Regions from separate parts of the Streptacidiphilus alkalitolerans genome, predicted to be linked through region 3. Evidence: riboswitches for the same ligand, from Rfam matches in the RefSeq annotation. Region 3 holds a riboswitch; each other region holds the start of a gene.
What was found. Region 3 has a riboswitch for S-adenosylmethionine ahead of ACEZDG_RS18405 (putative leader peptide). Riboswitches for the same ligand answer to the same signal wherever they lie in the genome.
Positions count from the first base shown of each region.

Region 1: linked by a shared signal. The riboswitch ahead of ACEZDG_RS29875 (putative leader peptide) and the one ahead of ACEZDG_RS18405 (putative leader peptide) in region 3 are both predicted to bind S-adenosylmethionine.
Region 2: linked by a shared signal. The riboswitch ahead of ACEZDG_RS24715 (aminotransferase class V-fold PLP-dependent enzyme) and the one ahead of ACEZDG_RS18405 (putative leader peptide) in region 3 are both predicted to bind S-adenosylmethionine.
Region 4: linked by a shared signal. The riboswitch ahead of thrC (threonine synthase) and the one ahead of ACEZDG_RS18405 (putative leader peptide) in region 3 are both predicted to bind S-adenosylmethionine.

Region 1 is NZ_JBHEZX010000017.1:9,336-17,096, forward strand. It holds gene ACEZDG_RS29865 (LLM class flavin-dependent oxidoreductase) at 1-971, opposite strand, end outside; gene ACEZDG_RS29870 (LLM class flavin-dependent oxidoreductase) at 982-2,100, opposite strand; gene ACEZDG_RS29875 (putative leader peptide) at 2,215-2,343, opposite strand; SAM riboswitch class IV at 2,377-2,487, opposite strand; gene ACEZDG_RS29880 (helix-turn-helix domain-containing protein) at 3,246-4,313, shown strand; gene ACEZDG_RS29885 (hypothetical protein) at 4,395-5,126, shown strand; gene ACEZDG_RS29890 (hypothetical protein) at 5,224-5,406, shown strand; gene ACEZDG_RS29895 (hypothetical protein) at 5,469-5,690, shown strand; gene ACEZDG_RS29900 (SDR family NAD(P)-dependent oxidoreductase) at 5,725-6,552, opposite strand; gene ACEZDG_RS29905 (alpha/beta fold hydrolase) at 6,573-7,436, opposite strand; gene ACEZDG_RS29910 (flavin-containing monooxygenase) at 7,433-7,761, opposite strand, start outside.
Region 2 is NZ_JBHEZX010000011.1:230,277-238,037, forward strand. It holds gene ACEZDG_RS24695 (NYN domain-containing protein) at 1-223, opposite strand, end outside; gene ACEZDG_RS24700 (hypothetical protein) at 321-602, opposite strand; gene ACEZDG_RS24705 (rhomboid family intramembrane serine protease) at 738-1,535, shown strand; gene ACEZDG_RS24710 (Lrp/AsnC family transcriptional regulator) at 1,532-1,813, shown strand; gene ACEZDG_RS24715 (aminotransferase class V-fold PLP-dependent enzyme) at 1,821-3,191, opposite strand; SAM riboswitch class IV at 3,247-3,367, opposite strand; gene trpD (anthranilate phosphoribosyltransferase) at 3,425-4,495, opposite strand; gene ACEZDG_RS24725 (hypothetical protein) at 4,571-4,984, opposite strand; gene ctaE (aa3-type cytochrome oxidase subunit III) at 5,307-5,927, shown strand; gene qcrC (cytochrome bc1 complex diheme cytochrome c subunit) at 6,043-6,855, shown strand; gene qcrA (cytochrome bc1 complex Rieske iron-sulfur subunit) at 6,852-7,761, shown strand, end outside.
Region 3 is NZ_JBHEZX010000007.1:234,809-242,569, reverse strand. It holds gene ACEZDG_RS18420 (transporter substrate-binding domain-containing protein) at 1-319, opposite strand, end outside; gene ACEZDG_RS18415 (amino acid ABC transporter ATP-binding protein) at 387-1,139, opposite strand; gene ACEZDG_RS18410 (amino acid ABC transporter permease) at 1,157-2,179, opposite strand; gene ACEZDG_RS18405 (putative leader peptide) at 2,303-2,413, opposite strand; SAM riboswitch class IV at 2,465-2,576, opposite strand; SAM riboswitch class IV at 2,764-2,876, shown strand; gene ACEZDG_RS18400 (putative leader peptide) at 2,888-2,986, shown strand; gene ACEZDG_RS18395 (LLM class flavin-dependent oxidoreductase) at 3,127-4,332, shown strand; gene ACEZDG_RS18390 (NtaA/DmoA family FMN-dependent monooxygenase) at 4,348-5,727, shown strand; gene ACEZDG_RS18385 (LLM class flavin-dependent oxidoreductase) at 5,724-6,803, shown strand; gene ACEZDG_RS18380 (LLM class flavin-dependent oxidoreductase) at 6,806-7,761, shown strand, end outside.
Region 4 is NZ_JBHEZX010000003.1:466,070-473,830, reverse strand. It holds gene ACEZDG_RS08925 (serine/threonine-protein kinase) at 90-1,697, shown strand; gene ACEZDG_RS08920 (hypothetical protein) at 1,694-2,446, shown strand; gene ACEZDG_RS08915 (alpha,alpha-trehalose-phosphate synthase (UDP-forming)) at 2,456-3,886, opposite strand; gene ACEZDG_RS08910 (glucosyl-3-phosphoglycerate synthase) at 3,917-4,882, opposite strand; SAM riboswitch class I at 5,051-5,185, shown strand; gene thrC (threonine synthase) at 5,179-6,474, shown strand; gene ACEZDG_RS08900 (MoaD/ThiS family protein) at 6,471-6,746, shown strand; gene ACEZDG_RS08895 (cold-shock protein) at 7,190-7,390, shown strand; gene groL (chaperonin GroEL) at 7,671-7,761, shown strand, end outside.

The sequences.
Region 1 (7,761 bases), on a different contig from region 3:
TCCTCGGTGGGCTCGATGTCGGGCAGCGGACCGTCCGGGTCGTAGCCGGAGAGGTCGGTGCCCCAGTACTGCTCCAGGAAGGCGATCGCGCGGGGCCCGTTGACCTGGTGGTCGCGCACCCAGCGGGCCTTCTCCCGCGCCTCGGCTGCGGTGTCGCCGAGCACCAGGGCCGCACCGGGGAGGATCCGCAGCGAGTCGGCCGTCCGGCCGTACCGGGCCAGCCGGGCCCGCAGGTCGGCGGCGTAGACCACGGCCTTGTCGTACGCGGAGTTGGCGGAGAAGACCACGTCGGCCTGACGGGCCGCCAGTTCCCTTCCGCCGTCCGAGTCCCCGGCCTGGAACAGCACCGGACGGCCCTGCCGGCTGGCCGGCACGGTGGCGGCGGCGCGCAGCCGGACCAGGTCGGTGTCCCGCTCCACCGGTGCCGAGGAGGACCACAGCGCCTTGGCCGCCCGGACGAACTGCTCGGCCCGCTCGTAGCGGCGCTTGTGCTCCAGCCAGCCGCCGTGCCGGAAGTTGGCCCCGGTCCAGGCGTTGTCGGTGGTGACGATGTTCCACCCGGCCCGGCCGTCGGACAGCAGGTCCAGGCTCGCCAGCCGCCGGGCCAGGTCCGCGGGGTAGTTGTAGGTGGTGTTCTGGGTGGCCACCAGGCCTATCCGCTCGGTGGCCGCCGCGAGCGCGGACAGCTGGGTGATCGCGTCGGGGCGTCCGGCCACGTCCAGGTCGTAGACCCGGCCCCGGTTCTCCCGGACCCGCAGGCCCTCGCCGAGGAAGAACGCGTCGAAGAGGCCGCGTTCCAGCAGTCGCACCACCTGGACGAAGGTCTCGATCGCGGTGTGCGGGGCGGCGGAGGGATCGGTCCAGATCAGCTCGGAGCCGACCCCGGTGAAGAAGACCCCGAGGTGCACCTGCGCCTTCGGGTCGTACGGGGCGCCGGTCGGCGTGGACGGGCTTGTCCCGGTCTCGGTCATCGCGCGTACCTCAGACGCTCGTGGTCGCCGTGGCGGCGAACCGGTTGGCAGGACGGGGCAGGCCGAGCGTGCCGCGCAGGGTGTCGCCGGCCCGGGGCGCCCGGTGCAGGCCGGCGGCGGCCAGGGCCGGCAGCACCTCGGCGGTGAGCACCGGCAGGTCGGCGGCGAGCACGGCGGGGTGCAGCCTGACCCCGTCGACCACCTCGACCAGCCGGGTCAGCAGCTCCACCAGGGCGGCGGGCGGGCCGACATGGCGCAACCGGCCGGACTCCGGCCAGGGTCCTGAGCCGGAGCGGTCGAGCTCCGCCAGCCGCTCGGCGGCCGGGACGTCCGTGTCCAGCACCAGTTCCAGTTCGGCGAACACCAGCGGGGCCCCGGCCGCACGGGCCTCGGCGGCCCGCTCGGCGATCCCGGCCAGGTCCGGCCGCCGGACCAGCACCACATCGGCGCGGTCGTCTGCGTCCAGGGCGTCCGGCACCAGCACGACCAACTGGCCCTGCGGCGGGCGCGGGGTGATCAGCGGGCCCTTCACGGTGAACCGGGCGCCCTCGAAGTCGACCGGGTGGACCCGGTCGCGGTCCAGGTAGCGGCCGGTCCTGACCTCCTTGATGACGGCGTCGTCCTCCCAGGAGTCCCAGAGCGCACGGGCGGTGTCGATGACGTCGGCGACCTCCCGGCGCAGTTCGTCCGGGCCGAGCGGCTGCGCGCCGATCGTGGCCAGGTCGTCCTCGCCGTTGGCGGCCCCGACCAGCCAGCCGGCCCGGCCGTTGGCGGCGTGGTCCAGGCTCGCCAGCTGGGTCGCCAGGTGGAACGGTTCGGTGGTGGTGACCTGCAGGGTCGGCGCCAGGCCGATCCGGTCCGTCAGGGTCGAGACGAAGGCGGCCCGGGTGCCCGCCTCCACCCGGCCCGGCGCGTCCGGTCCTGCGCTCGGCGGCAGCGGTGAGTCGTCCAGGGTGAGCAGGTCGAACCCGGCGGCCTCGGCCGCGGCGACCACGGCCCGCAGCGCCCCGGCGGTCAGCGCCGCGCCCGGTGGACGTCCTGAGTGCCGCCGGGCGGCGGGGTGGGCGCCGTCCCCGTCGGCCTCAAGTGCCAGGCGCAGGACGGGGACCCGGGTGCCAGGCTCGCTCATGGGACATACCTCCGGTCGGGATGTTGCTGGACGGGGGCCGCGCGCGGCAGAGGACGGCGTCGACGGACGACCCGGCGTCGGACGGGATGCGCGGGGCGCGAGGGGGGAGCGGTCTCAGCGGACCGGACACGACCCCGGACACAGGGCGCTGCTCACCCGGAGCAGATCGACATGCCGCCGGGCGACCCGCAGTCGGAAGGACCCGTACGGACGCGGCGTGCCGCTGGGGCGCTGCTCACGCATCCGGATCACCTCATACCGATCGGGCCCTGCCGGGCCTCGCGCTTACAGGACGGAGCCGTCCTGTCGGGTCGTCACCTGGAGCACCCCACCGCGGCGGAGGGTTGCCGGTCAGCAAGCCAGGGCTTGACGCTGACGCTCATAACCAGGGCTCACGCTAACCGCTCGGCGGGTTTTAGACAATGCCTATAGATCTGCTGGAGATACCGGCAGCCCGGACGATCAGGGGATCAGGGGATCAGCAGCACCCTTTGGCCTGGTCTCATCACAGAGAGTGGTTCGATCTTGGATGAGTTACGTCGTGACACGTGATTTTCGGAGTTACGTTCCGCCGCGGACGCTTCCAGCGGAACGCCGTGCCCGCCAACGGCTATTCTCACCGCACCAGTTGATGGATAGCCCCGGCTACTGGTTGGTCGCCTCGCCGGAGCTATCCGTACCTCAGGACCAAGGACGGACCATGCCTCCCGATCGATTTGCCGCCTTACGACGTCCACGGACGCCGGGAGGGCAACAGTGACGACCGTAGCATCTGCCGGCTTCCCAGTGTCATCGATCGATCACCCTGTGTTGACAGCACTGTCACGCCCCCATGTCGCGAACACGCGGACATGCTCGCGGCCCCGATCGTACCGGCCGGTATGTTCATCCCGGAAGGGCCCGGCGGCCTCCACCTGTGGACTGGACCACTTTGTGGCATCCACCCCTTCCCAGCTCGCAGACTCCGCCCGCAGCGCGCCCTGCCGTCGCGCCCGATCGGTGCACTCCGCGCGGCCGGGACGGGGCTTGCCTCGTCGGCAGGCCCTTGCCGGGCAGCCGATATTCGTCCGCCTCGGCCGTCGAGACTGGGCCATCTCCGCAACGAAACGGCTGCCGCTTCTGCCGATTCGCTCCGGAGGACGGACGTGACGTCAAAATACAAGGAGTGCGCCCGCTGCAGCGAGGCTTTCGAGGGCAATGCGCGAGGCAGGCGCAGGAAGTTCTGCAGTGCACGCTGCCGGTCGGCGGCGAACCGCCTCAAGGGCAAGGCGGCCACGGGCGCGGCCGTCGAGCTCGCGGCCGCCCCCCGTTCCCCGCATGGTGACAAGAGCCTGCTCCTCGACGTCACCACCAGCCTGTTCCTGCTCACAGTGCAGCTGCAGCAGGAGGCGGAGCGGGAGTTGCACGCAGGCACCCCCGACGCCATCGCGTTCCTGGAGAAGGCCACCCGCCTGAAGCCGGAACTCGACGACGTCATCATGCTGATGGTGCAGCAGGCGCGCGATCAGAAGATGTCGTGGAGCGCCATCGCCGACATCATCGGCATCGGCGCGAACACGGCCCGCGACAAGTACTCCGCCGACCGGGCCCAGCGGATGCTCTCGCGACGCCAGGAACGCCTGGCGCTGCCCGCACCCCGGCCGGCGACCGGCACCGAGCCGGTGCCCCGGGGCGAAACCGGGCCGCCTACGGCGGGGACCGCCACCCAGCTCTCCCGCGCCCTGATCCAACTGCAGCGGGCGGCGGGCGTCTCGGTCAAGGAGGTCGCCGCGCGTGTCGGCGTCTCCCCCTCCTATGTCTCGCGGATCCTGTCGGGATCCCGCCTCCCTCCCTGGCAGACCGCCGAACGGGTCATCCTTGCGTGCGCGGGAGACCCGGGCCGACTGCGACCGCTGTGGACCGAGGTACGCGTCGGACCCCGACCGCTGCCCCCGCATGTCGCCGCGCAGGAACTGCACGCAGCCGTGCGCGAGCTGTACCTCGAGGCCGGCTGCCCCTCCGACGCCGTCATCTGCGCGGCCTTCCCGGACGAGCTGCGCCCGCCGGAGGTCAGCGGCTTCCTACTGGGCGACACCACGCCGCCGTGGCCGGTGGTCGAACGCGTCGTCCGCGCGCTGGGCGGCAGCCCGGAGCGCAGCAAGCACCTGTGGCGAAGCGCCTATCCCGGCCCCGCCCGGCAGACCTCCGTCACCCTCGAGCGCCTCACCCCGTAGGCGGCACGGCCGCAGCCGCTCACCCACCGGGGCCAGCATCCCCGTCCCTCAACCGCTGCTGACTACCTCACAGGAACCGCCATGCCGACGGAAACAATCGCCTGTACGAAATGCGGTAACACGTTCTTCTGGGAAGCCTCCCGCGGAGGCAAGCCCAAGTACTGCCTGCGCCACGGGCGCAGGAAGGTCGTCCTGCGGCCACCCAGGGAAGTGTGGGACGCCCGGGCGACCGGCGCCCATCTGGAGCAGTTGGTGCGGCTCGCACGCCAACTCCAGGTCGAGGCCGGCAGCGACAAGGAGGCCACCGACAAGGACATCAGCTACATGCTGCACGCGGCGATGCTGCTCGATCGGAGCCTGAGCGAGGCGCTGACGCTGATCGTGCGGCACGGGCGCAGCCACGGCGCCAGCTGGGCACAGATCGCTCGGGCCTCGGACATCGGGCCCTGGCTCGCGAAGAAGCGCTGGTCCGCCGACTGCCCCGAACCCGCACGGACCCGGGCGGTGGTGTCGCCGGGGGCCACGAACAACCCCCAGGCCGGTGCGGCGCGCCAGGCCCTGCTGGACGAACTGAACCGATGCTGGGAACGCTCGGGGCTGAGCCTTCAGGACCTCAGCGCGGCGGCGGAGGTGCCCGTGGAGGTCGTCACCGATGCCATGAGCGGCCACGGCAGGGTTCCGACCCAGTCGATCGCCGGCAAGCTCTACGCCGCCTGCGGTGGAGACCCGGACCGCCTGGAGCCGCTCTGGACGGCGATCAAGGACGGTAGTCAGCCGTTCCCCAGCCGCATGCTGCCCCCGCCCGCGCCATGACCCCCGCCCCGGCCTGCTCCAGCCCGCTTCGCCACGCGAGCACACCGCCTGTCCGCCCGGTACCACCGACCTGACGCCCCACCAGGAGACCACCACCGTGTCGCCCCTGCCCGCCGCCGACCTCGCCATCGCCTGTACCGCGGCCGTCACCGCCCTCGGCATGATCGTCGCCGGCCTCATCGCCAGCAAAGCCATCAACAAGAGCGACGCCCACACCCTGGACGCGACCCTGCGCGCCCTCAAGGACCTCATCACCGCCCTCAGGCGCCGCGCACCCTAGGGCCGGCGGTTCCGGAACGGGCCGTGGCACCAGGCGTAACAGGACTCTGAGATGATGGTGTCATGCCAAAGCCCGCACCCCGCCCCGACCTCCAGCGTGCTGTCGACCGCGCCAACGGTGCGATACGCCAGTTCTGGATGGGTCTGGCCGGTGGACAGCCGCTGACCCGGAGCGAGTGGGAGTACCACGACGCGCTGGTCGCCCAGTGGAACGCGGCCATGATCGCCCGTGACGACGCCCTCCGCCGGGCCGAGACCCAGGACGAGCCGGTACCGGCGGTGTGATCCTGCCCGCCCCGCCGCGTCCGGTGACGGGTCGTCAGCGGCGGGACATGGCCAGGGTCAGGATCCTGGTGTACGAGCCCGGGGCCAGCCGGGCGATCAGGTCCGGGATCCTGGCGCTCCAGCCGATCAGCACCCGGGGCGACCGGCGCTCGACGCCGCGCAGGATGGCCTCGGCGGCGGTGGCCGGCGGAATGCTGAGCAGCCTGCCGATCTGGGCCCGCCCCTCGGCGATCTCCTCCTGGCTCACCCCGGAGCCGATCCGGGCGCTGCTGGCGATCCGGGTGGCGATCCCGCCGGGGTGGACGCAGGTGACGCCGACGCCCTCGCCCGCCAGCTCCGCGCGCAGCGCCTCGGTGAACCCGCGAACGGCGAACTTGCTGGCGCTGTAGGCGGGTTGACCGGCCGGGGCGATGATCCCGAAGACGCTGGAGACATTCGCCAGATGCGCGCCCGGGTGGGTGCGCAGGACCGGCAGCAGGCAGTGGGTGAGGGTGACCACGGCCCGGAAGTTGATCTCCATCAGCCAGTCGAACTCGTCCAGGGTGATCTGGTCGAAACGCCCGCCCAGCGCCACCCCGGCATTGTTGACCAGCAGCGTCGTCCCGGGGTGGTCGGCGGCCAGGCGCTGCCCGGCCTTCACGGTCGCCTCGTGGTCGGCCAGGTCCACGACGACGGTGTCGACGGTCAGGGCCGCGTGGGCGGCCCGGATCGTGTCGGCGACCGCACCGAGCCGCTCCGCGTCGCGGTCCAGCAGCACCAGGTGGCTGCCGCGGGCGGCCAGCGCCCCGGCCAGTGCCTCGCCGATGCCGCTGGCGGCGCCGGTGACGATCGCGGTGCCGCCGGCGAAGGCGTACCTGTCCATCGTTTGTTCCTCTTCCGAATTCAGGACGTGCTGCGGGCGGCGAAGAACGCGGTGGCGAGTTCGGCGAACTCGTCGGCCCGTTCGATCTGGGGCATGTGGCCGGTGTCCGGGAAGAGCCGGGTCTCGGCGTCCGGCAGCAGGGTGCGGGCCGCGTCCAGGTGGGCTGCGGGCAGGATCAGGTCGCGGTCGCCCCAGACCACCAGGGTCGGGATCCGACGGGCGATCAGATCGGCGATCAGCGCGGTGCGCCAGGGCTCGCGGACCCCGCGCAGGCCGCCCAGGTCGCGGGCGACCTCCAGCAGGGTCCGGTTGTGGCCGGGGTGCGCGGCCAGGGCGAGCGCGAGCTCGACCCGCTCGGCGGTGGCGAAGGAGCGGTCGCGGAAGATGGCCTGCGTGGTCCTGGTCGCCCCGGCCCGGTTCGGACGCAGCAGCAGCGCGCCGAGCGGACGGATCGCCAGGATCCGCAGGGCGATGGTGACCTCCTTGCCGAACCCGGCGCTGTTGGCCAGCAGCAGCGAGCGCACCCGCCCGGGGTGGTCCGCGGCCAGCCGCATCGCGACCGCGCCGCCGAGCGAGTTGCCGACCACGTGCACGGGCCCGGCGGCGCCGACCGCGTCCAGGAAGCCGGGCAGCGCGGCGGCCAGGCCGTCCAGGGTGCTGGGGCCGGGGAGGCGGTCCGAGTAGCCGAAGCCGGGCAGGTCCAGGCTGAGCACCCGGTGCCCGGCGGAGAGCCGGTCGTGCTGCTCGGTCCAGTCCTCCAGGCTGCGCCCGATGCCGTGCAGCAGCAGCACCGGATCGCCCGCGCCGGTGTCCCGGCAGCGCATCCGCAGGCCGCCGACCTGCACGGTCCCGGTGGTTACGGTGGATTCAGCGGCGGCGGTCACGCGCGGGTTCCTTCCTTGGCAAGGGCCGGAGCAGCGGCCTCGGCAGGGCCCGTCGCGCGGCCGAAGCGGACCGCGTCGGTCACCGGTCCGCGCCGCATCAGCCGCAGGTCGCGCAGGTAGTTCTGGTGCAGCCGCCACGGCGCGGACGGCCCCTGCCGGGGCAGCAGTCCCACGCTGCGCTGGACGTACCCGGACTCCAGGTCGATCAGCGGGGCGAGCTGCTCCGGGCTGTCCAGCACCGGCGCGACCGGGGTGACGCTCTGGTACCCGCCCGCGTCCATGTGCCGCAGCAGCCGGCACACGTACTGCGCGACCAGGTCGGCCT
Region 2 (7,761 bases), on a different contig from region 3:
CGGGCACGGCGGCCAGGCCGTCCGCGGCGATGCCGACCACCCGGCGGCGCACGCCCTCGGGCAGCGGCCGTTCCAACCGCTCGGCGGCGTCGGGAGTGGGCTCGGCGGAGTCGGACGCGGCGGCGGGGTCGGGCTCGGTCGGGGCGGCCGGGTCGGCGTCGTCGGCGTTCGCGGGGTCGGCGAAGGGAGGCTCGGCGTCGTCCGGCCTGTCGTCTCTCTCCACCACGTCCTGTGCTCCGATCCGGTCCCCGGCCGTCACGGCCCGACAGACCATTCTCGCCCGCTCCGCCCCCCAGTCGTCACCGCGCCACTCGGAATAGCTACTGCTGGGGCTGGTCCACCCCGGCCGCCTGCGCCGCCGCCTCGGCCTCGGCCCCCGGCCGGTCCACCAGTTCGATCTGGTCCACCGCGTTGCACCAGCGGCAGCGCACCGACTCCACCGAATCGCTCAGCACCTCCCGCTCCTCCACCCGGGGCTCCCCGGCCAGGTCCAGGTGGATGAACTCCACCACCCGGGAGGAGCGGGTCACGTCGAAGCGGGTCAGGTTGCCGCACAGGGTGCAGCGCCACCGGGTGCCCTCGGTGGGAAGAGGGACAGACATGGGTGGTTCCTCTCGGCCGGGTGCAGGAGTTTCTGCTCCGTCAACCCTATGGCCTCGCTGACCGGCGCGAACACAGTCCCCCACATGGACGGACCAGCCGGTGTCAGATTTGTCCGCAGAAGGAATGATTGGCGCATGGTGATCCCGGTACGCACGGTAGGCGACAACGGCCCGGCTCCGTACGTCCCGGTGGTGACCTGGGCGCTGATCGCGCTGTGCACCCTGGTCTTCCTGGTCGGCCCGGTCTCCGGGCTCGACCCGCTGTACGGCGGCGGCAGCGCCAGGGCCTGCTCGGAACTGGCCTACTACCAGCACTGGGGGGTGATCCCCCATGAGCTGCTGGACAACCGCGCCCTGCCCGCCGCCCCGGCCGACGGCTGCCCCGCCGCCGACCCCTTCCCCAAGGTGCCCGCCCTGTCGGTGCTGACCGCGATGTTCGTCCACGGCGGCTGGCTGCACCTGCTGGGCAACATGGTCTTCCTCTACGTCTTCGGCGCGATGGTCGAGGAGCGGATGGGCCGGCTGCGCTATCTGCTGGCCTATCTGGGCCTGGGCTACCTGGCCACCTACGGCTACGCCCTGTTCGCCGAGCACGGGGACAACGGCACGCAGACCCTGGTGGGGGCCTCCGGGGCGATCGCCGGGGTGCTGGGCGCCTACCTGTGCCTGTACCCCAGGGCACGGGTGACCAGCCTGCTGCCGTTCCTGCTGTTCCTGCCGCTGCGCTTCCCGGCCTGGGTGGTGCTCGGCGTGTGGTTCGGGATCCAGTGGGCCTCGGTGGGCGCGCCCTCCGCCGCCGTCACCGGGGTCGCCTACACCGCCCATCTGATCGGCTTCGCCGGCGGCTTCCTGTTCGCCTGGCTGCTGTACTGCCGCAGCCGTGGATACCCTGGCCGGACCAAACCGCGCCTGCTTCCAGGAGAACCACCGTGATCACCGCGATCGTGCTCATCAAGACCAGCGTCGACCGGATCCCCGAGATCGCCGAGTCGATCGCCGCGATCGACGGCGTCAGCGAGGTGTACTCGGTCACCGGGCAGCACGACCTGGTGGCCATGGTCCGGGTCCGCGCCCACGAGGAACTGGCCGAGGTGATCCCCGGTCAGGTCAACAAGGTGCCCGGGGTGGAGTCCACCGAGACCCACATCGCCTTCCGCACCTACTCCCGGCACGACCTGGACGCGGCCTTCGCCCTGGGCCTGGACGAGTAGCAGCAGCTCACGGCTGGCGGCGGGTGTCCGGCACGCAGCGCCCGCCCTCGGTCCGGTAGGCCCACCGCGCGCCCTCGGTGACCAGCTCGCGCACCGCGGCGACGAAGCGGTCCACGTGCTCGTCCGGGGTGCCCGCGCCGAAGCTGACCCGGATCGCGTTGAGGCTGCGCTCCCCCGGCAGCGCCTCGGGCGCACCGCACTCGGACGGCGGGGCCTCTTCGCCACCCAGCAGGGTGCGCACCAGCGGGTGGGCGCAGAACAGTCCGTCGCGGACGCCGATGCCGTACTCGGCGGACAGCGCGGCGGAGAAGTGCGAGCTGTTCCAGTCCTGGACCACGAAGGACAGCACACCGACCCGCGGGTGCTCCTCACCGAACAGGGTCAGCACCTTGACCTGCGGGATCTCGGCCAGGCCGGCCCGCAGTCGGCCGATCAGGTACTGCTCACGGGCCACCAGGCCCTCGAACCCGGCCTCGGTGAGCGCCTTGCAGGCGGAGGCGATGGCATAGGCGCCGATGACATTGGGCGAGCCCGCCTCGTGCCGCGCCGGGCCCTGCTGCCACTCCACCGCGACCGAGCCGTCGGCCTCCCTGGCCACGCTGCGGCTGGCGCCGCCGCCGGCCAGGTAGGGCTCGGCGGCGTCCAGCCAGTCGCTGCGGCCGGCCAGCACGCCCGCGCCGAAGGGGGCGTAGAGCTTGTGCCCGGAGAAGGCCACCCAGTCCACGTCGAGGTCGCGGACCGAGACCGGGTGGTGCGGGGCCAACTGGGCGGCGTCCAGCACGATCCGGGCCCCGTGGCGGTGCGCCGTCGCGGCCAGCTCGCGGACCGGCCAGATCTCCCCGGTGACATTGGACGCGCCGGTGACGCAGACCAGCTTCGGCCCCTCGGGACACTGCGCCAGCGCCTGGTCCAGCGCCGCCACCGCCTCCTGCGGCGAGCGCGGGGCGCGCAGGTAGCTGACACCGACGTCCTCGCGGCGCCAGGGCAGCAGCGAGGCGTGGTGCTCGGTCTCGAAGACGAACACCCGGGTTCCGGCCGGCAGCACCGAGGCCAGCAGGTTCAGCGAGTCGGTGGTGGCCCGGGTGAAGACCACCTGGTCGCCGTCGCGCAGGTCGAGGAACTCGGCGACGGTGGCCCGGCTCTGCTCGAACAGGTCGGTGGAGAGCTGGGACAGGTAGCCGGCCCCGCGGTGCACGCTGCCGTAGTAGGGGGCGTAGGCGGCCACGTCGTCCCAGACCCGCTGCAGGGCCGGGGCGCTGGCGGCGTAGTCCAGGGCGGCATAGCTGACCTTCTCGCCGCCGACCAGCGGCACCTCGACGTCGCGGCCGAGCACGGCGAGCGGCTCACAGACGGAAACGGTATCGGCGTACGCGGACATAACGGCCCCTCCAGGGCATCCAGTGGACCCCTGGCCAATGGCCGCACAACTGAGGGATCCGCGCTTGCCCTGCGGCAGTGTTGCCGAAGGGCCTGGTCGTCACCCGGAAGCACCCCGCCACGGAAGGAGGGTTGCCGGACAGCAAGCCGGGGCTAATGACGCTGTCACTCGTGACCTGTGAAGAAGTATGACAGGGGTCCACCCGCTGGGCGAACCCCTGTCCAGGATATGAACTACGCGTGCGTCGCCGCAGCCCAGCGGGCCAGCACCGCTTCGGCCGCACCGGAGTCGATCGACTCCGCGGTGCGCTTCATCGCCGCCGCCAGCTGCTCCGCCAGCGGGGCCGCGGTCTGGTCCAGGGCGACCAGGGCCGAGGCCGAGTTGAGCAGCACCGCGTCCCGCACCGGGCCGTGCTCCCCGGCGAAGACCCGGCGGGCGACCGCGGCGTTGTAGGCGGAGTCGGCGCCGCGCAGGGCCTCGATGCCGACGTACTCGATGCCGACGTCGTGCGGGTCGAAGGTGCTGCGCTCGACCTCGCCGTCACGCACCTGCCAGACCGTGGACGTGCCGGTGACGGTCAGCTCGTCCAGGCCGTCGTCGCCGCGGAAGACCAGCGCGGACGCCCCGCGCCTGGCCAGCACGCCGGCGATCAGCCCGGCCATCCGGCTGTCGAAGCAGCCCACCGCGTTGGCCCGGACCCGGGCCGGGTTGGTGAGTGGGCCGAGCAGGTTGAAGGAGGTGGGGATGCCCAGGTCGCCGCGGGCCGGGGCGGCGTGGCGCATCGCCGGGTGGAACACCGGGGCCGGGCAGTAGGTGATGCCGGCCTCGGCCGCCACCTCGGCCACCCGGCGGGGCGTCAGCCCCAGGTTCACGCCCAGCTTCTCCAGCACGTCGGTCGCGCCGCTGGCCGAGGAGGCGGCCCGGTTGCCGTGCTTGACCACCAGCGCACCGGCCCCGGCCGCGACCACCGCCGACATGGTGGAGATGTTCACGGTCTTGGCCCGGTCGCCGCCGGTGCCGACGATGTCCACCGCCCGGCCCGGCACCTCGATCACGGTGGCGTGCCGGTACATGGCCTCCACCAGGCCGGTGATCTCCTCCACGGTCTCGCCCTTGGCCCGCAGCGCCACCATGAAACCGGCCACCTGGGCCGGGGTGGCCTCCCCGGTCATGATCCGGTCCATCGCCCAGGAGGTCTCCGCGGCCGACAGGTCGGTGCGGGCGATCAGCGCGCTGAGGACGTCCGGCCAGGAGCGCGCCTGCACGGGGTCGCCGCCGCCGTCAGCAGGAAACACGTTCGCCATGGCCGTGGGCCTCTCACTTGTTCAAGGATGGAGGACCACAGCCTAGCGACCGGCCAAACGCCGGGACGGCAGATCTCAGCCGACGAGATGCGCGGTTCCGCTGCGCAGCAGGGTGGTCGCCGTGGCGGCCAGCGCCACCGGGTCGACCGGTGCGGCGACGGCCGCGTCGGCCCGGCTCCAGGCGGCCAGCCAGGAGTCCTGCGGCCGGCCGATCAGCACCAGCACCGGGGGGCAGCCGTAGATCTCGTCCTTGAGCTGGCGGCACAGGCCCATCCCGCCGACCGGGGTGGCCTCGCCGTCCAGCACCAGCAGGTCGAGCCGGCGCCCGCCCTTGGCGTGCGCGTCCAGGGCCTTGATGACGGCGGGCTCGGTGGCGCACTCCAGGTACTGAATCTCCGCCAGGTCCGCGGCGGGCCGCTTCCCCAGCGCCAGCAGCACCTGCTCGCGGGTGTTTCGGTCGTCGCTGTAGACAAGAACGTTCAGTGCCATCGTCCGTTATCCCCCTGGGAGGCGATCAGGCTGGAAAGTGATCGGGCTCACTTCGGCGTCTCGCGGATGCTACTCCCGAAGAGGGTGCCGAAGCACCGGTGCGTACGGTGGAGATCGTCCCGGCAGCCGTCCGGCCGTCCGAGGTTCACCATTTAGAGGGACCCTCCGGCCTGTCGCGCGAAGGCACCCGCGCGGAAGCCCCCCCGCCGTTCGGGCTACCTGCCTGGTCGTCAGGGGTCCGGCACCCGGCGGAGGGTACGTCACGGTGCGGACACACCGAGGAACCACCCCCGGGGTGAAGACGGAATAAGCGACCGACATAATGGCCGTCGTGGCGACAGCAACTGCAGTAGAAACCGGACACGCTCACGGATCGGTCAACCGGCCGAACCTGGTCAGCGTGGGAACCATCGTCTGGCTCGCATCCGAGCTGATGTTCTTCGCGGCCCTGTTCGCGATGTACTTCACACTCCGCTCGGTGACCGGGACGGACTACTGGCATTCCCTCAACGAGGCCCTGAACGTCCCCTTCGCTTCGGTGAACACCACCGTCCTGGTGCTCTCTTCCTTCACCTGCCAGATGGGTGTCTTCGCCGCAGAGCGCGGCGATGTGAAGAAGCTCCGGGCCTGGTTCATGGTCACCTTCGTCATGGGTGCGATGTTCATCGGCGGTCAGATCTACGAGTACACGGACCTGGTGAAGGTTGACCACCTGTCCCTGTCCTCCTCCCCCTACGGCTCGGTGTTCTACCTGACCACCGGCTTCCACGGCATGCACGTGACGGGCGGACTGATTGCCTTCCTGCTGGTCCTCGCGCGTACGTACGCCGCCAAGCGGTTCACGCACGAGCAGGCCACCGCCGCGATCGTCGTGTCCTACTACTGGCACTTCGTCGACGTGGTCTGGATCGGCCTCTTCGCGACCATCTATCTGATCAAGTAGGCAGGGTCGGACCGTCCCCTCGGCTCACCGCCGGGCGGTCCCCGCAGACCGACCTGACGGTCAACCAGACTCCAGACGCTCCTGATCCTCACACCGGGGTTAATCCGTGCTCCAGATCTTCCAACCGAAGCAGCTCTCCTCACGACGGCGCCACCCGCTGGCCGCGCTCGTCGTCCTACTCTTCGCACTGGCGACGACGGGAGGTTTGTACGCCGCGTTCGCTCCCGCGAGCAGTGCGCAGGCGGACTCCGGGCAGTCCCTGTCGGTCGAGCAGGGCAAGAAGCTCTTCGCCGTCGGCTGCTCCAGTTGCCACGGCCTGAACGGCGAAGGCACCAAGGACGGCCCGACCCTGGTGGGTGTGGGATCCGCCGCCGTGGACTTCCAGGTCGGCACCGGACGGATGCCGGCGCAGCAGCCCGGCGCCCAGATCCCCGCGAAGAAGGTCATCTACACGCAGCCCGACATCGACCGGCTGGCCGCCTTCGTCGGCTCGCTGGGCGCGGGTCCGTCGATCCCTTCCTCCGACCAGTACGCCGCAGGCAATGTGGCCAGGGGCGGGGAGCTGTTCCGTACCAACTGCGCGATGTGCCACAACTTCGCCGGAGCCGGCGGCGCGCTGTCCGAGGGCAAGTTCGCCCCCTCGCTGGACGGTGTGAGCCCCAAGCACATCTACGAGGCCATGCAGACCGGCCCGCAGAGCATGCCGAACTTCCCGGACACCACGATGACCCAGCAGAACAAGCAGGACATCATCGCCTACGTCACCCACACGACGAACCCGGCGAAGAACCCCAACTACGGCGGTCTCACGCTGGGCTCGCTGGGCCCGGTCACTGAGGGTCTGTTCGGCTGGATCTTCGCGCTCGGCGCCCTGATCGGTATCGCGATCTGGATCGCCGCCCGCACCCCCAAGGCCAAGAAGTCATGACGAGCCAGGACAACATGTCTGAAGAACACCTGCCGGCGGCCCAAGAGGCCCACGGCGGAGCGGTCGCCGTGGTCGGCGACTCCTTCGCCGATCCGGGGCTGCCGCCCCACGAGCACCGACGTACCGACATCGACGAGCGGGCCGCGGCCCGGGCCGAGCGCCAGGTGGCGTTCTGGTTCCTGCTCTCGATGGTCGCGACGATCGGCTTCATCGCGTCCTACGTGCTGTTCAAGCCGGGACCCCAGCTCAGCAACGTGGTCTACATCTTCCCGATCGGCCACGTCAGCAAGCTGAACTTCTCGCTGGGCATGTGCCTCGGCGTCTCCCTGCTCGGCATCGGCGTCGGCGCGGTCCACTGGGCCCGCACGCTGATGTCGGACGAGGAGCACATCGCCGAGCGGCACCCGATCGAGGCCACCCCCGAGGTCCGCGAGCAGGTCTTCGCGGACTTCCGCCAGGGCGCCAAGGAGAGCGGCTTCGGCCGCCGCAAGCTGATCCGCACCACGATGATCGGCGCCATGGCGATGGTCCCGCTGTCCGCGGTGGTGCTGTTCCGCGACCTCGGCCCGCTGCCGGAGAAGAAGCTCGACAGCACGGACTGGGCCAAGGGCAAGCTCCTGGTCAACATGAACACCACCGAGCCGATCAAGGCCTCCGACATCACCGTCGGCTCGCTGACCTTCGCCATGCCCGAGGGCGTGAAGGAGAGCGACGAGGACTTCCAGGAGGTCATCGCCAAGGCCGCGGTGATGCTGGTCCGGATGCAGCCCGACGACATCAAGGACAAGAAGTCGGCGTCCTGGGGCTACGAGGGCGTCCTGGTCTACTCCAAGATCTGCACCCACGTCGGCTGCCCGATCAGCCTCTACGAGCAGCAGACGCACCACGTCCTGTGCCCGTGCCACC
Region 3 (7,761 bases):
TGGAGCTGCCGACCACCTGGCTGGTGCCGAGGATCAGCGAGCCGCGGCTCCGTACCGCCGCGGGCAGCTCGGCCTTCAGCGCCGGGTCGGCCTGGATCGAGGACACCACGTCCTCGGTCGGCAGCGCCGTGGACGCCGCCTGGGCCGGGGCACTCGACGTCGAGGCGCCGGTCGGGCCGCCGCCGGCGGCGGGGGTGACAGCCGTGCCGGAGCTGGATCCGCAGGCGGTGAGCAGAGCCAGAGCGGCGGTGGCGGCAAGCGCGGCTGCAGCCGTACGCGAGCGGTGGCCGTGGCGGGCGGGGCGTCCGTCGGTCGTCACGGAAGTTCCTTTCGGGGAGGGTGAAACGGCATGGGGGTGGTAAGGAGAGGGGTGAGTTGACGAGGTGTCAGAGGACGGCTGAGAGAAAGGCCCTGGCTCGTTCGTGGCTCGGGTTGGCCAGCACCTCGGCCGGGGGTCCCGACTCGATGATCCGGCCGCCGTCGAGGAAGACCATGGTGTCGGCGACCTCGCGGGCGAAGCCGATCTCATGGGTGACCACGATCATCGTCATCCCGCTGAGGGCGAGGTCCTTCATCACCGCGAGCACCTCGCCGACCAGTTCGGGGTCGAGCGCGCTGGTGGGCTCGTCGAACAGCAGCAGGTCCGGTTCCATCGCCAGCGCGCGGGCGATGGCCACCCGCTGCTGCTGGCCGCCGGACAGCTGCCGGGGGTAGGCGCCCTCCCGGCCGGCCAGGCCGACCCGCTCCAGCAGCTCCCTGGCCCGGGCCGCGGCCTGCTTCCTGGACGCGCCGCGGACCGCGACCGGGGCCTCGGTGATGTTCTCCAGCACGGTCAGGTGCGGGAACAGGTTGAACTGCTGGAACACCATCCCGACCCTGGCCCGCTGCCGGGTGATCGTCCGGTGCCCCAACTCGTGCAGCTTGCCGCCCTGGTGGCGGTAGCCGATGATCTCGCCGCCCACCTCGACGAAGCCGGCGTCCGGCTTCTCCAGGTGGTTGATGCTGCGCAGCAGGGTCGACTTGCCCGAGCCCGAGGGGCCGAGCAGCACGGTCACCTCGCCCTCGCCCACGTCCAGGTCCACCCCGTCCAGCACCAAGTGGGCGCCGAAGCTCTTGCGCAGGCCACGGATCCGGACCAGCGGCTGCCCGGTGCCGGTCATGAGAGCACCGCCGCACCGCGTCCGGTCCGCCCCAGCAGCGGGATGTTGCCGCGCAGCACCCGCCAGAAGCCTTCTCCGCCACGGCGGTTGCTGCCCCTGGCGTAGTGGCGCTCGACGAAGTACTGCCCGATCGAGAGCAGCGTGGTGAGGATGACGTACCAGAGCGTCGCCACCAGCAGCAGCGGGATGATCAGGAAGTTCTGGTTGTAGATCAGCTGGGACGAGTAGAGCAGGTCCTGCACCGCGATGACGCTGACGATCGAGGTCGCCTTGAGCATCCCGATCAGCAGGTTGCCGGAGGCCGGGACGATGGCCGGCATCGCCTGCGGCAGCACGATCCTGCGGAAGATCCGCGCGTTGCCGAGGCCCAGCGCCTGGGCCGCCTCGGTCTGGCCGTGCTCGACCGAGAGGATGCCGCCGCGGACGATCTCGGAGGAGAAGGCGGCCACGTCCAGGGTCAGCCCGATGAAGGCGGCCAGGATCCCGCTGAACAGGTGCGCGGTCCGCACCGTCGCGAGCTCCGGGCCGAACGGGATGCCCAGCGACAACTGCGGGTAGAGCGACGCCAGTTCATACCAGAACAGCAGCTGCACCAGGATCGGGACCGAGCGGATCAGCCAGACGAAGCCGAAGCTCAGCGTGCGCAGCACCGGGTTCCTGGACAGCCGCATCGCGGCCACCCCGATGCCCAGCACATAGCCGGTGGCCATCACCGCCGCGGTGAGCCAGAGCGTCAGCTCCAGGCCGCGCAGGATCGAGCCGCTCAGGAAGAAGCTGCCGACCGTGCCCCACTGGAACCGGCTGTTGGTGAACACCGTGTGCACGAACATGGCGAACAGCACCAGCAGCACCAGCGCCGAGACCCACTGGCCCGGACGGCGCAGCGGCACCAGCTTCGCGGCGAGCAGCTGCTCGTCCGGCACCGCGTGGTGCGCGGGCTGGACGTCCGACTTCGGGGTGTCCGAGGGCGGCGGTTCCGGCGGCGCGGGTATCCGCGCAGGGGTTTCCGAACGGCTCATGGTGTGTGCTTTCCGTCCCGTGGGGGCGCAGCATCACTCCGCGGCCCGGCGGGCGGGACGGGGTGACGGCGAGGGTGAGGGCGTGGTCGAGTCAGATCTCGGCGCGGCAGGGCGCGAGCGCGGTCAACAGACCGGGGCTGTCCTCGGACAAAGGGCGCTGCTCACCCGAAGCAGGTCGACATGGCGCCGCGCGACCCGCGACTGGAAGGACCCCTGCGGGCGCGGCGTGCTCATCGAGCGCTGTACCTGCATGTGGATCACCTCACCGTCTTCCGGCCCCGTGGGGCCTCGCGCTTACAGGAGAACTGTCGTCCTGTCGGGTCGTCACCTGGAGCACCCCACCGCGTCGGAGGGTTGCCGGTCAGCAAGCCAGGGCTTGACGCTGACGCTCGTAACCAGGGCTTACGTTAACCGCTCGGCGGCTTTTAGACAATGCCTATGGATCTGATGGGGATGCGATCCCGGCCTGCGGGAAGACTTCGCGGCCAAGCCGTGTTGTGGTCAAGGGAGTTGGTATTCGCTCGAACGCGAGTCGATCTCCGGGGATTGTGTTCGGCGCCCAACCGGAGCTACCGTGAGCCCCAGGTTACGAGCGTCAGCGACAAGCCCTGGCTTGCTGACCAGCAACCCTCCGACGCGGCGGGGTGCTCCAGGTGACGACCAGGCGGTGCCGGACCCGGCCCCGCAAGCGCGAGATTGAAGGCGGAGGTGACTGCGGTGCGTCGAGCCATCGGCACGTACTCGCGTCGACACATCGATCTTCAGCGCATCGCCAGCGCACTCTGTACGGCCGGTCACTCGGCCTGAGCCGCAGCGCTCTGTCGTAAACGCGCCTACCTCCCTCCCCGCACAGCCGACGCCGCCCCGGGCCAGTCCCGGCGCGGGTTCCGTTCGGCATGCCCTCCGCACCGGTGGAGCCCCCACCCGAGCAGGAAGCGACACCCCCCATGCCTCAACCAGACCCTGCCCTCCACCTCGCCGTCGCCCTGGACGGCGCCGGCTGGCACCCCGCCGCCTGGCGCGAACCGGCCGCCCGGCCGAAGGACCTGCTCACCGCGGCGTACTGGGCCGACCTGGTCGCCGAGGCCGAGCGGGGGCTGCTGGACTTCGTCACCATCGAGGACTCGCTCGGCCTGCAGTCCTCCAGCCACTTCGACGAGGACCGGCGCACCGACCAGGTCCGCGGCCGACTGGACGCGGTGCTGATCGCCGCCCGGATCGCACCGCTGACCAGCAACATCGGGCTGATCCCGACCGCGGTGGCGACCCACACCGAGCCGTTCCACCTCTCCAAGGCGATCGCCACCCTGGACTACGTCAGCACCGGCCGGGCCGGCCTCCGGGTCCAGGTCTCCGGGCGCCCCTTCGAGGCCGAGCTCTTCGGCCGGCGCACGGTGCCGCCGTTCCGGCTGGAGGACTTCGACCAGCCCCAGGTCCAGGCGCTAGTCGCGGACCTGTTCGACGAGGCCGCCGACTACGTCGAGGCGGTCCGCCGGCTCTGGGACAGCTGGGAGGACGACGCGGAGATCCGCGACACCGCCACCGGCCGCTTCGTGGACCGCGACAAGCTGCACTACATCGACTTCGAGGGGGCGAGGTTCAGCGTCAAGGGGCCGTCGATCACCCCGCGCCCGCCGCAGGGACAGCCGGTGGTCGCGGCCCTGGCGCACGCGACCATCCCCTACCGGCTGGTCGCCCGCTCCACCGACGTCGGCTTCGTCACCCCGCGCGGCGCCGAGGACGCCCGGGCCATCCTGGCCGAGATCCGCGCCGAACAGGCCGCCGCCGGCCGGGCCGAGGAGACCGTGCACGTCTTCGGCGACCTGGTGGTGTTCCTGGACGACGACGCCGACGCGGCAGCCGCCCGCAGGGACCGGCTGGACCAGCTGGCCGGCGCCCCGTACAGCAGCGACGCCCAGGTGTTCACCGGGACCGCCGCGCAGCTCGCGGACCAGCTGCAGGAGTGGCAGCAGGCCGGTCTGACCGGGTTCCGGCTGCGTCCCGCCGCCGTCCCGCACGACCTGGAGCAGATCACCCGCCGCCTGGTGCCGGAGCTGCAGCGCCGCGGCGCCTTCCGCACCGGCTACGAGGCCGACACCCTGCGCGGGCTGCTGGGCCTGGCCCGTCCCGCCAACCGCTACGCCGCCGTCTGAGGAGAGGTCCGACCCATGAGCAAGCCACTGAAGCAGATCCACCTCGCGGCGCACTTCCCCGGCGTCAACAACACCACGGTGTGGAGCGACCCCGAGGCCGGAAGCCACATCGAGTTCAGCTCCTTCGCCCACTTCGCCAGGACCGCCGAGCGCGCCAAGTTCGACTTCCTCTTCCTGGCCGAGGGCCTGCGGCTGCGCGAGCAGGGCGGGAAGATCTACGACCTGGACGTGGTCGGCCGCCCCGACACCTTCACCGTGCTGGCCGCGCTGGCCGCCGTCACCGAGCGGATCGGCCTGACCGGCACCATCAACTCCACCTTCAACGAGCCCTACGAGGTGGCCCGGCAGTTCGCCTCGCTGGACCACCTCTCGGACGGGCGGGCCGCCTGGAACGTGGTCACCTCCTGGGACGCCTTCACCGGCGAGAACTTCCGCCGCGGCGGCTTCCTCAAGCAGGAGGACCGCTACTCCCGGGCCCAGCAGTTCCTGCAGACCACCCAGGAGCTGTTTGACTCCTGGGACGGCGGCGAGATCCTCGCCGACCAGGAGTCCGGGCAGTTCCTCCGCGACCCCGAGGCCGGCCGCTTCGAGCACCACGACCAGCACTTCGACATCGCCGGGCGGTTCAACGTCCCGCGCAGCCCGCAGGGGCGCCCGGTGATCTTCCAGGCCGGCGACTCGGAGGAGGGCCGCGAGTTCGCCGCCTCCACCGCCGACGCCATCTTCAGCCGGCACAGCACCCTGGACGCCGGCCGCGCCTTCTACACCGACGTCAAGGGCCGGCTACCCCGCTACGGCCGGGGCCGGGACGAGCTGCTGATCCTGCCCGCCGCCACCTTCGTGCTCGGCGACACCGACGCCGAGGCCGTCGAGCAGGCCCGCGAGGTGCGCCGGGCGCAGGTCAGCGGGCAGACCGCGATCAAGTTCCTGGAGCAGCTCTGGAACCGCGACCTCAGCTCCTACGACCCGGACGGGCCGCTCCCGGAGATCGACCCCGACCTCGGCGAGCACACCATCGCCCGGGGCCGGGCCAGCGTCCGGATGTTCCGCGACCCGCTGGCCACCGCCAGGGAGTGGCGCGAGAAGGCCGCCGCCAAGCACCTCTCGATCCGCGACCTGGTGATCGAGACGACCAGCCGGCAGACCTTCGTCGGCTCCCCCGCCACCGTCGCCGAGACCATCAACGAGTTCGTCCAGACCGACGCGAGCGACGGCTTCATCCTGGTCCCGCACATCACCCCGAAGGGCCTGGACGCCTTCGCCGACACGGTGGTGCCGCTGCTGCAGGAGCGCGGGGTGTTCCGCAGCGAGTACGCCGGCAGCACCCTGCGGGACCACCTGGGCCTGGCCCTGCCCGGCCGGGACGGCGCGGCGGCGGAGCGGGTGGCCTCGTGAAGTTCATCAGCATCACCCTGATCGTGCACCGCCCCGACCCGGTCACCGGGGTCCAGGTCTCCACCCAGCAGCGCTTCCGCGAGGTGGTCGACAGCGCGCTGCTGGCCGAGGAGCTGGGCTTCGACGGCTTCGGCGTCGGCGAGCGGCACGAGCGCCCGTTCATCTCCTCCTCACCGCCGGTGGTGCTCAGCCACATCGCGGCGCTGACCCGGAACATCCGGCTGTTCACCGCGGTCACCACGCTCAGCCTGCTCGACCCGGTCCGGGCGCACGAGGACTACGCCACCCTGGACCACCTCTCCGGCGGCCGGCTGGAACTGATCATCGGCAAGGGCAACGGCACGGCGCAGCGCGAGCTGTTCCAGGTCACCCCCGAGGACCAGTGGGACCGCAACGCCGAGTCCTACGAGCTGTTCCGGCAGATCTGGCGCAACGACAAGGTCACCGCCTCGCCCAAGTTCCGCCCCGAGCTGCACGAGGCCGAGGTCTGGCCGCGGCCGCTGCAGCAGCCGGTCCGGGTCTGGCACGGCAGCGCCACCAGCCGGGAGTCGGTGGACCTGGCCGCCCGCTACGGCGACCCGCTGTTCTCCGCCAATGTCACCAACCCGATCGAGCCCTACGCCGAGCTGGTCCGCTACTACCGGGAGCGCTGGGAGCACTACGGCCACGACCCGGCCCAGGCCGCGGTCGGCGCGGGCACGGCCGGCTACTACGCCACGCCCACCTCGCAGCAGGCCCTGGCCGACTACCGCCCGGTGTTCGAGGGCTACCTCGCCTTCCAGAAGCAGCTCGGCGTGGAGCCGGTGTTCCCGACCCTGGAGGACTTCGTCGAGCGCAGTTCCGCGCTGATCGGCAGTCCGCAGCAGGTGATCGAGAAGGTGCACCGCTACCACGAGCAGTTCGGCCACAGCGTGCTGCACCTGCACGCCGAGGCCGGCGGCCTCACCGACGCCCAGCACCGCAGCTCGCTGGAGCTGTTCCAGTCCGACATCGCCCCGACCCTGCGCCGCGAGATCCCGGACCCGCCGTGGGCCTGGGGCCCGGTCCTCCCCGCGACCGACCGACAAGGAGCATGACCATGGCCAACACTCCCCTCGCGGTCCTCGACCTGGTGCCGATCAGCTCCGGCTCGACCGCGCCGGAAGCGCTGCGTCGCAGCATCGACCTGGCCCAGCAGACCGAGCGCTTCGGCTACAGCCGCTACTGGTTCGCCGAGCACCACCTCAACCCCGGCGTGGCCGGCACCTCCCCCGCCGTGGTGCTGGCGCTGACCGCCGCCGCGACCTCGACCATCCGGCTCGGCTCCGGCGCGGTCCAGCTCGGGCACCGCACCGCGCTCTCCACGGTGGAGGAGTTCGGCCTGCTGGACGCGCTGCACCCGGGCCGGTTCGACCTCGGCCTCGGCCGCTCCGGCGGCCGTCCCCCCGCCGCCACCAGGGAACCCGCCCTGGTCGGCGCGACCGCCGTGGTCGACGGGCACACCCCGAACGGGCTGCGGATACCCGCCAAGTTCGACTTCGCCCCTCTGCTGAAGTCCCCGCGCTTCGCGCTGCACAAGAAGCTGCTGCAGCTGCCGAACGCGGAGTCGCAGGACTACGCCGAGCAGATCGACGACATCCTCGCCCTGATCGCCGGGACCTATGCCACCGCCGACGGGGTGGAGGCCCATGTGGTGCCCGGCGAGGGCGCCGACCTGCAGATCTGGATCCTCGGCAGCAGCGGCGGCACCAGCGCCGAGGTGGCCGGGGCCAACGGGCTCCGCTTCGCCGCGAACTACCACGTCAGCCCGGCCACCGTGGTCGAGGCCGCCGAGGGCTACCGGGCCGCGTTCGTCCCGTCCACCGTGCTGGACCGCCCCTACGTCAGCGTCTCCGCCGATGTGGTGGTCGCCGAGGACGAGGCCACCGCCCGGGAGCTGGCCACCGGCTACGGCCTGTGGGTGCGCAGCATCCGCAGCGGCGCGGGCGCGATCCAGTTCCCCACCCCGGACGAGGCCCGCGCCCACGTCTGGAGCGACGCCGACCGGACCCTGGT
Region 4 (7,761 bases), on a different contig from region 3:
CCAATGACACAGGGGGTAGTAGGACGATGGAATGGGTTGTTCCCGGATACCGGCACACGCGGGAGCTCGGCTCGGGTGCGAGCGGGCGTGTGGTTCTGGCGCTGCACGACGAGACCGGTACGGCGGTCGCGATCAAGTACCTCGGGGAGGAGCTCCGCGCCGACGCGGACTTCCTCGAGGAGTTCCGCGCGGAGGCGCGCCTGCTCGGCGACCTGGAGACGCCGTACGTGGTGCGGCTCTGGGAGTACGTGGAGGGGCCCGAGGGCGCCGCCATCGTCATGGAACTGGTGGACGGCATAGCCCTGCGGGCGCTGCTGCGCCAGGCCGGGGCGACCGGCCCGGAGGCGGCGCTGGTCGTCCTCAAGGGCTCGCTGCTCGGGCTGGCGGCAGCGCACGCGATGGGCGTGGTGCACCGCGACTACAAGCCGGAGAACGTGCTGGTCGCGGCTGACGGCTCGTCGAAACTGGTGGACTTCGGCATCGCCGTGAAGACCGGCGACGCGGTCGGCATCGCCGGCACCCCGCCGTACATGGCCCCCGAGCAGTGGGCCGGCGACCCGGCCACGCCGGCGGCGGACGTCTACGCCGCGACGGCCACCTTCTTCGAGTGCCTGACCGGGAAGCGCCCGTATCCGGGCACCGAGTTCGCCGAGCTGGTGGTGCAGCACACCACCGCCCCGATCCCGGACGAGCTCGCGCCCGAGGCGGTCCGCCCGCTGATCCGGCACGGCCTGGCGAAGACCGCCGACGAGCGGCCCAGCAGCGCGGCGGCGTTCGTCGCCGAGCTGGAGTCGGTCGCCGGGGTCGCCTACGGCGAGGACTGGGAGGAGAAGGGCCAGCGCAAGCTCGCCGCGCTGGCGGCGCTGCTCCCGCTGCTGTTCCCCTCCGCGGGGGGCGCCGCGGCGGACGGGTCCACGGCGGTGGCGACCACGGTGCTGGGCGGGGCGGGCGGCCTCGCCAAGAGCGGGGGACGGCTGATCCGCAAGCGGGTGCTGGTGGGCGGGCTGGCCGGCACGGTCGTCCTGGGCCTGCTGCTCGGCGGGGGGTACGCCTCCGGCGCGATAGGCAGTGGCCACACCCACACCAAGACCGTCGCCGACCCGATACCCAGCGCGATCACCTCGTTCACCCCCAGCGGCTCCCCCACCCCGGTGCCGACCCCGACCCCCACCCCCACCCCGACGCCCACCCCGTCGACGACCCCCACCGCGACGGTGACCCCGACGGCAGCGGCAGGCGGCACGACGGGTGGCACGGGCACCACCACCAAGCCCACCACCAAGGCCCCCACCACCAAACCCGCGACGAAGCCCCCGACCACCAAACCCGTGACGAAGTCGCCCACGCCGACACCCAGCAAGACGGTGACGGTCACCCATGTCACCGGGCTCGTCGTGGACGCGTTCTCCGTCAACCCCAACACCTTTGTCGGTACAGCGGTCGCCAATCTCACGACGGACGGCACCGGGCCGGTCACGGTGACGGTCCACTGGTGGGTCAGGGAGGGCGAGGGCGGGCAGAAGGTGCTGAGCACCGAGACCAAGACGCTCTCGGGGAAGACCAGTTACATAAGGGTCGAGTTCACCCCGTTCTCCTTCGCCGGCTACTGCGGCAGCGTCATGGGCATTCAGTTCACGAGCCCCACGACCACCTTGGCTCCGACCGACGACACCAGCGAAGGGTGCATCATCACATGACCCCCGAGGACACACCCCGCGATGCCGTCCCGCCGGACTCCGGCACGTTTCGGCTGAGGCCGCCGCAGCGGCATGCCGCGCCTCCGCCGCCGCCGGACACCTCGACCGTGCAGCTCGGGGGCGGGTACGGCGCCGGCCCGGGCTCCGGGTACGGGACGCCGATGCCGGCGTACGAGGCGACGCCGACGGTGTTCTCGCCGCCGGCGCCGCCGCCCGACGAGCAGCCGCCCGCGGAGAGCCTGATCAGGTTCGGCCCCGGCGTGCCCGACCCCAAGACGGCGCGGACGATGGCCGTCTGGCAGGGCGCGGGCCCGGCCGGCGCTGCCGCCGCCGCGGAGCAGGGCAAGCCGAAGAAGCGCAAGCTGGGCGGGTTCCTGCTGGCCGGTCTGGTCCTGCTGGGCGTCGTCGCGTTCCTGCTGTGGAACCGCTTCGGCACCCCGCTGAGCATCGGCTCGGTCGCGGTCACCGCCAGCCCCGCCGCGCTCACCTGCGACGGGACCGAGGAGGTCAACGCCGTGGTGCACACCAACGGCGGTTCCGGGGTGATCCACTACCGCTGGATCCGCAGCGACGGCAGCAGTGACGGCATGCAGACCAAGACCGTGCCGTCGGGCCTGCACGAGGTGACGCTGCCGCTGCGCTGGACCGTGCAGGGGAACGGCAATCTGCAGGCCACCGCGACGGTGGAGATCACCGAGCCGGGCGCGCACAGCGCCTCGGCAAGCTTCAACTACTCCTGCAGCAAGTAGCCTTCCCGCTCAGCCCCGCTGATCCTCCGTCAGAGCCTGGTACTGCTCCAGGAACCAGGCCGACGGGGGCAGCGCGGTGCTCGCCTCGGCCAGCCGCAGGCAGCGCGCGGCGCGCTCGTCCTCCGGCATGGTCAGGGCGGTGTGCAGGGCCTCGGCGGTGGCGATGATGTCGTACGGGTTGACCACCACGGAGTCGGCGCCCAGTTCCTCGTAGGCGCCGGCCTCGCGGGACAGCACCAGGGCGCAGCCCCGGTCGGTGACCACCGGGACCTCCTTGGCGACCAGGTTCATCCCGTCCCTGATCGGGTTGACCAGGGCGACGTCGGCGAGCCGGTACGCGGCCAGCGACCGCGCGAAGTCGTCGTCCACGTGCAGGATCACCGGCTGCCAGGTGGGGGTGCCGTACTCGTCGTTGATCTCCTGGGCCACCCGCAGCACCGAGGCGGTGTACTCGCGGTACTCCGGCAGGTCGTGCCGCGAGGGGTAGGCGAAGGCGATGTGGACGACCCGGTCCAGCCATTCCGGCCGGGTCCGCAGCAGGTGCCGGTAGGCGTGCAGGCCGCGGACGATGTTCTTGGACAGCTCGGTCCGGTCCACCCGGACCACGGTCTTCCGGTCGCCGACGGCCTCGCGCAGGGTGGCCAGCCGGGAGTCCACGTCCGGACGGTGCGACCGCTCGCGCAGGAAGTCGCCGTCGGCGCCCAGCGGGTGCACGCCGAGCCGGGTGGTCCGGCCCTTGTAGGTGATGGTCAGCGCGTCCCGGTCGACCTCGGCGCCGAGCACGGCCTCGCAGCAGTCGGCGAAGGCCCCGGCCCAGCGCCGGGTGAGGAACCCGGCGCGGTCCGCGCCGAGGATCCCGGCCAGGACGTCCCGGCCCACGTCGTCGGGCAGCAGCCGGTAGTAGTCCGGCGGGGCCCAGGGGGTGTGCGAGAAGTGCCCGATCCGCAGGTCGGGGCGCAGTTCGCGGAGCAGCCGGGGTGTCAGTGACAGGTGGTAGTCCTGGACCAGCACGGTCGCGCCGGGCGCGGCGTTCTCCGCCAGCGCCTCGGCGAAGGCCGTGTTGTACGCCTCGTAGGAGGCCCACTCGCGGCGGAAGGAGCTGCCGAAGACCGGGGTGGTCGGCGTGTTGTAGATGAGGTGGTGCACGAACCAGAGGGTGGAGTTGGCGATGCCGTTGTAGGCGCGGGCGAAGGTGCCCGGGTCGATGTCCAGCATGCGCACGGACGGGTCGTCGAGGCCCTGCCGGGTCGCGGCGCGGTCGCCCTCCGACAGCGCGGCGCAGACCCAGACCGAGTCGACCTCGTCGCCGATGGCGCTGAGCCCCGACACCAGCCCGCCGCCGCCCCGGCGTGGCGTCAGGGTGCCGTCGTCCTCGACCGTGAACGAGATCGGGCCCCGGTTGGAGGCGAGCAGAATCGATGCCGGACTAGCTGTGACCATGATGCTCAGCCTTGCCTGCTCGTGACCGGGTCAAACGTCGTTCGCGGTGAGCGTGACGACGGGTGGCCGGTCGGTGGCCGCGATGTCGGCGGTGCTGGGGGTGAATCCCGCCGCGGTGCGGGTGAACTGGGTGAGTCTGGGCCGGGCCAGGTCGTCCGCGGCCTTGATCCGGTTGCTGCGGGCCAGCCGGTCGAGCGCGGTGAGCTGGATGGCGGCGGCCATCCGGCCGAGCGCCTGCGCGTCCTGGTGCCGGTGGTGCCGGACGCCGACGTCCACCTGGGCCAGGGCGTCGAGGCCGGCCAGTTCCAGCGCGTCCACCAGCAGGCCGAGCTCGACGCCGTAGCCGGTGGCGAAGGGCAGCCGTTCCAGCAGTGAGCGCCGCGCCGCGTACTCGCCGCCGAGCGGCTGGACGAAGCCGGCCAGCAGCGGCCAGTAGAGGTTCAGCAGCGGGCGGGCGACCAGCTCGGTGACCCGGCCGCCGCCGGCCGGGATCACCGTGTCGCCGGTCTCCAGCGGCCGGTCGTACATGGCCTTGACGAAGGCCACCTCGGGTTCGGTGAGCAGCGGCCCGACGATGCCGGAGACGAAGGCGGAGTCGAACTCGCGCAGGTCGGCGTCGATGAAGCAGACGATGTCGCCGCTGGTCGCGAGGAGCGAGCGCCACAGCACCTCGCCCTTGCCGGGCAGCGCGGGCAGCTCGGGGAGTATCGAGTCGCGGTGCACCACCCGGGCCCCGGCCGCGGCGGCGGCCTGCCCGGTGCGGTCGCTGGAGCCGGAGTCGACCACGACCAGTTCGTCCACCAGCGGCACGGCGTCCATCAGGTCGCGGCGGATGGCGGAGACGATTCCGCCGACCGTGGCCTCCTCATCCAGTGCGGGCAGCACGACGCTGACGGTGCTTCCGGTCGCCTCCTTGGCGGCGAGCAGTTCGGGCAGCGAGCGGTCGTCGGCCGCCCAGGAGCGGTGGCGCAGCCAGTCCGCGACCTCGTCAAGCACAGGACTCCTCTGGTGTGGCACGAGCCGTGATGCGCGTCTCGTCTCGCGGACGCCCAGTGATCGCCGACGTCGCTTCGGTTACAGTCTTGGGGATGACAGACGCCCGCCGCACGGCGGACGCACTGCCATCATCACAAATGCGGACCAGGAGCGAACGGTCCGCCATAGAGCTCATCCAGAGGGACTGAGGGAACGGCCCGTTGAAGTCCCGGCAACCCTCCTGCCAGCTACAGCCGTCAAGGCCCTGGTGGGGAAGGTGCCAATTCCGTCCTGCGGCGAAACGCGCCGCGGGGAAGATGAGGAGAGAGGGCCTCGCCATCATGGCTGCTGCAACTGTCACACCCGAGTCTTTCGGTCCCGCCGTCGCCCTGTCCTGCAGGGAGTGCGGTGCGCGGACCCCGCTCGCCCCCGACTTCGCCTGTACCGAGTGCTTCGGGCCCCTCGAGGTGGCCTACGAGCTGCCCAGCGGCGACCCCGAGGCGCTGCGGGCGCAGATCGAGGCGGGCCCGGCGAACATCTGGCGCTACGCCCCGCTGCTGCCGGTCCCGGCCGACGTGGCGACCCGGCCGAACATCAACCCGGGCTGGACCAAGCTGGTCAAGGCCGACAACCTGGCCCGCGAGCTGGGGATCACCGGCGGCCTGTACGTCAAGGACGACTCCGGCAACCCGACCCACTCCTTCAAGGACCGGGTCGTCGCGATCGCGGTCGAGGCCGCCCGCACCTTCGGCTTCACCACCCTCTCCTGCTCCTCCACCGGCAACCTGGCCGGCGCGGTGGGCGCCGCCGCGGCCCGTACCGGGCTGCGCTCCTGCGTGTTCATCCCGCAGGACCTGGAGCAGGGCAAGATCGTGATGGCCGCGGTGTACGGCGGCGAGCTGGTCGGCATCGAGGGCAACTACGACGATGTGAACCGCTTCTGCTCGGAGCTGATCGGCGACCCGGCCGGCGAGGGCTGGGGCTTCGTCAACGTCAACCTGCGCCCGTACTACGGCGAGGGCTCGAAGACCCTGGCGTACGAGATCTGCGAGCAGCTGGGCTGGCGGCTGCCGGACCAGCTGGTGATCCCGATCGCCTCCGGCTCGCAGCTGACGAAGATCGACAAGGGGCTGAAGGAGCTGATCGCGCTCGGCCTGGTCGAGGACAAGCCCTACAAGATCTTCGGGGCCCAGGCCGAGGGCTGCTCGCCGGTCTCGGTCGCCTTCAAGACCGGCCGCGACGTGATCCGCCCGCAGAAGCCGAACACCATCGCCAAGTCGCTGGCGATCGGCAACCCGGCCGACGGCCCCTATGTGCTGGACATCTGCCGCCGTACCGGCGGGGCGGTCGAGGACGTCAACGACGAGCAGGTCGTGGACGCGATCAAGCTGCTGGCGCGGACCGAGGGGATCTTCGCCGAGACCGCGGGCGGGGTTACCGTGGGTGTACTGCAGAAGCTGATCAAGAACGGCCTGCTCGACCCGGCAGCCGAGACCGTGGTCCTGAACACCGGAGACGGTCTGAAGACCCTGGACGCGGTGGAACCCACCACCGGCCTGTCCGCCACCATCCGCCCCACCCTGGACTCCTTCCGAGAGGCTGGCCTCGCATGAGCGTCTCCGTTCGCATCCCGACGATCCTCCGCACCTACACCGGCGGCGCCGCCGAGGTGAAGGCCGAGGGCGCGACCCTCGCCGCCGTCATCGAGGACCTGGAGGCCAACCACACCGGCATCCGCGGCCGGATCCTCGACGACAGCGGCAAGCTGCGGCGTTTCGTCAATGTGTATGTGAACGACGACGACGTGCGCTTCGCGGACGGTCTTGAGACGGTGATCTCCGACGGCGGAGCGGTCTCGATCATTCCCGCCGTCGCCGGTGGCTGAACGAATTAGTTTCACTGCATGACGAAAGCCGGGGCGCCCTTCCCTACCGGGCGGGTGCCCCGGCTTTCGCTTTCCCCCGGTAGGGGTACAGTGGCTTCCGGTTGATGCAGGCTGCGCGGTCGGCGCGGTATTCAAACCTCTTCTCCTTCGGTATCTGTCATCACCTGCAGCCCAGGGGGCTGCTGCGCCCCAAGGGTCCGCCGAGAAATCCTGAAGCGATTTGTCTATCAGGTCCGCTATGTCCGGAGTACTTTGCCTCGCTTTGTTGACATAAGCACCGCAGTGCCCCTTAATATCCCCGAGAATTCTCCGCCGTGCGCCCTGTTGCAGAGGGCGTCTGAGTGGATACATTCAGCGTCGGTCGCGTGTTGCGCAAAGCGTCGGTGCGCGATCCGGTCCGCGGAGTGCGGTCCGTGAAAGGGCCAGTAATAGGGGAGTACGGAATGGCTCAGGGCACCGTCAAGTGGTTCAACGCGGAGAAGGGGTACGGCTTCATCGCGGTCGACGGTGGTGCGGACGTGTTCGTCCACTACAGCGCGATCCAGATGGACGGGTACCGGTCGCTCGAGGAGGGCCAGCGGGTCGAATTCGAGATCTCGCAGGGTCAGAAGGGTCCGCAGGCGGACATGGTCCGCGTGGTGTGACCGCTCCATCGAGCGATCGCTGACAGACCTTCCGGTAGGCCGATACCCCCCTGGGGTAGCGGCCTACCGGCGTTTCCAGTCCCCGTTCCAGGGCATCTGCTTGCACTCAAGGGGTGAGAGTGCTAATCATTGGCGTTAGCACTCTGAGGTAGAGAGTGACAACGGGCCGGGTAGGTGAGGCTCCGGACGCGACGGGAAGTGACCGTCGTAGGCCGGGACCGTCCGTCGCGGGCGCCAGCGCGGTCCACACGCAGCCACCCTGTCCGGGAGGACCACTTCCATGGCCAAGATCATTGCGTTTAACGAGGAAGCTCGTCGCGGCCTTGAGCGCGGGATGAACCAGCTCGCCGACGCTGTCAAGGTCACGCTCG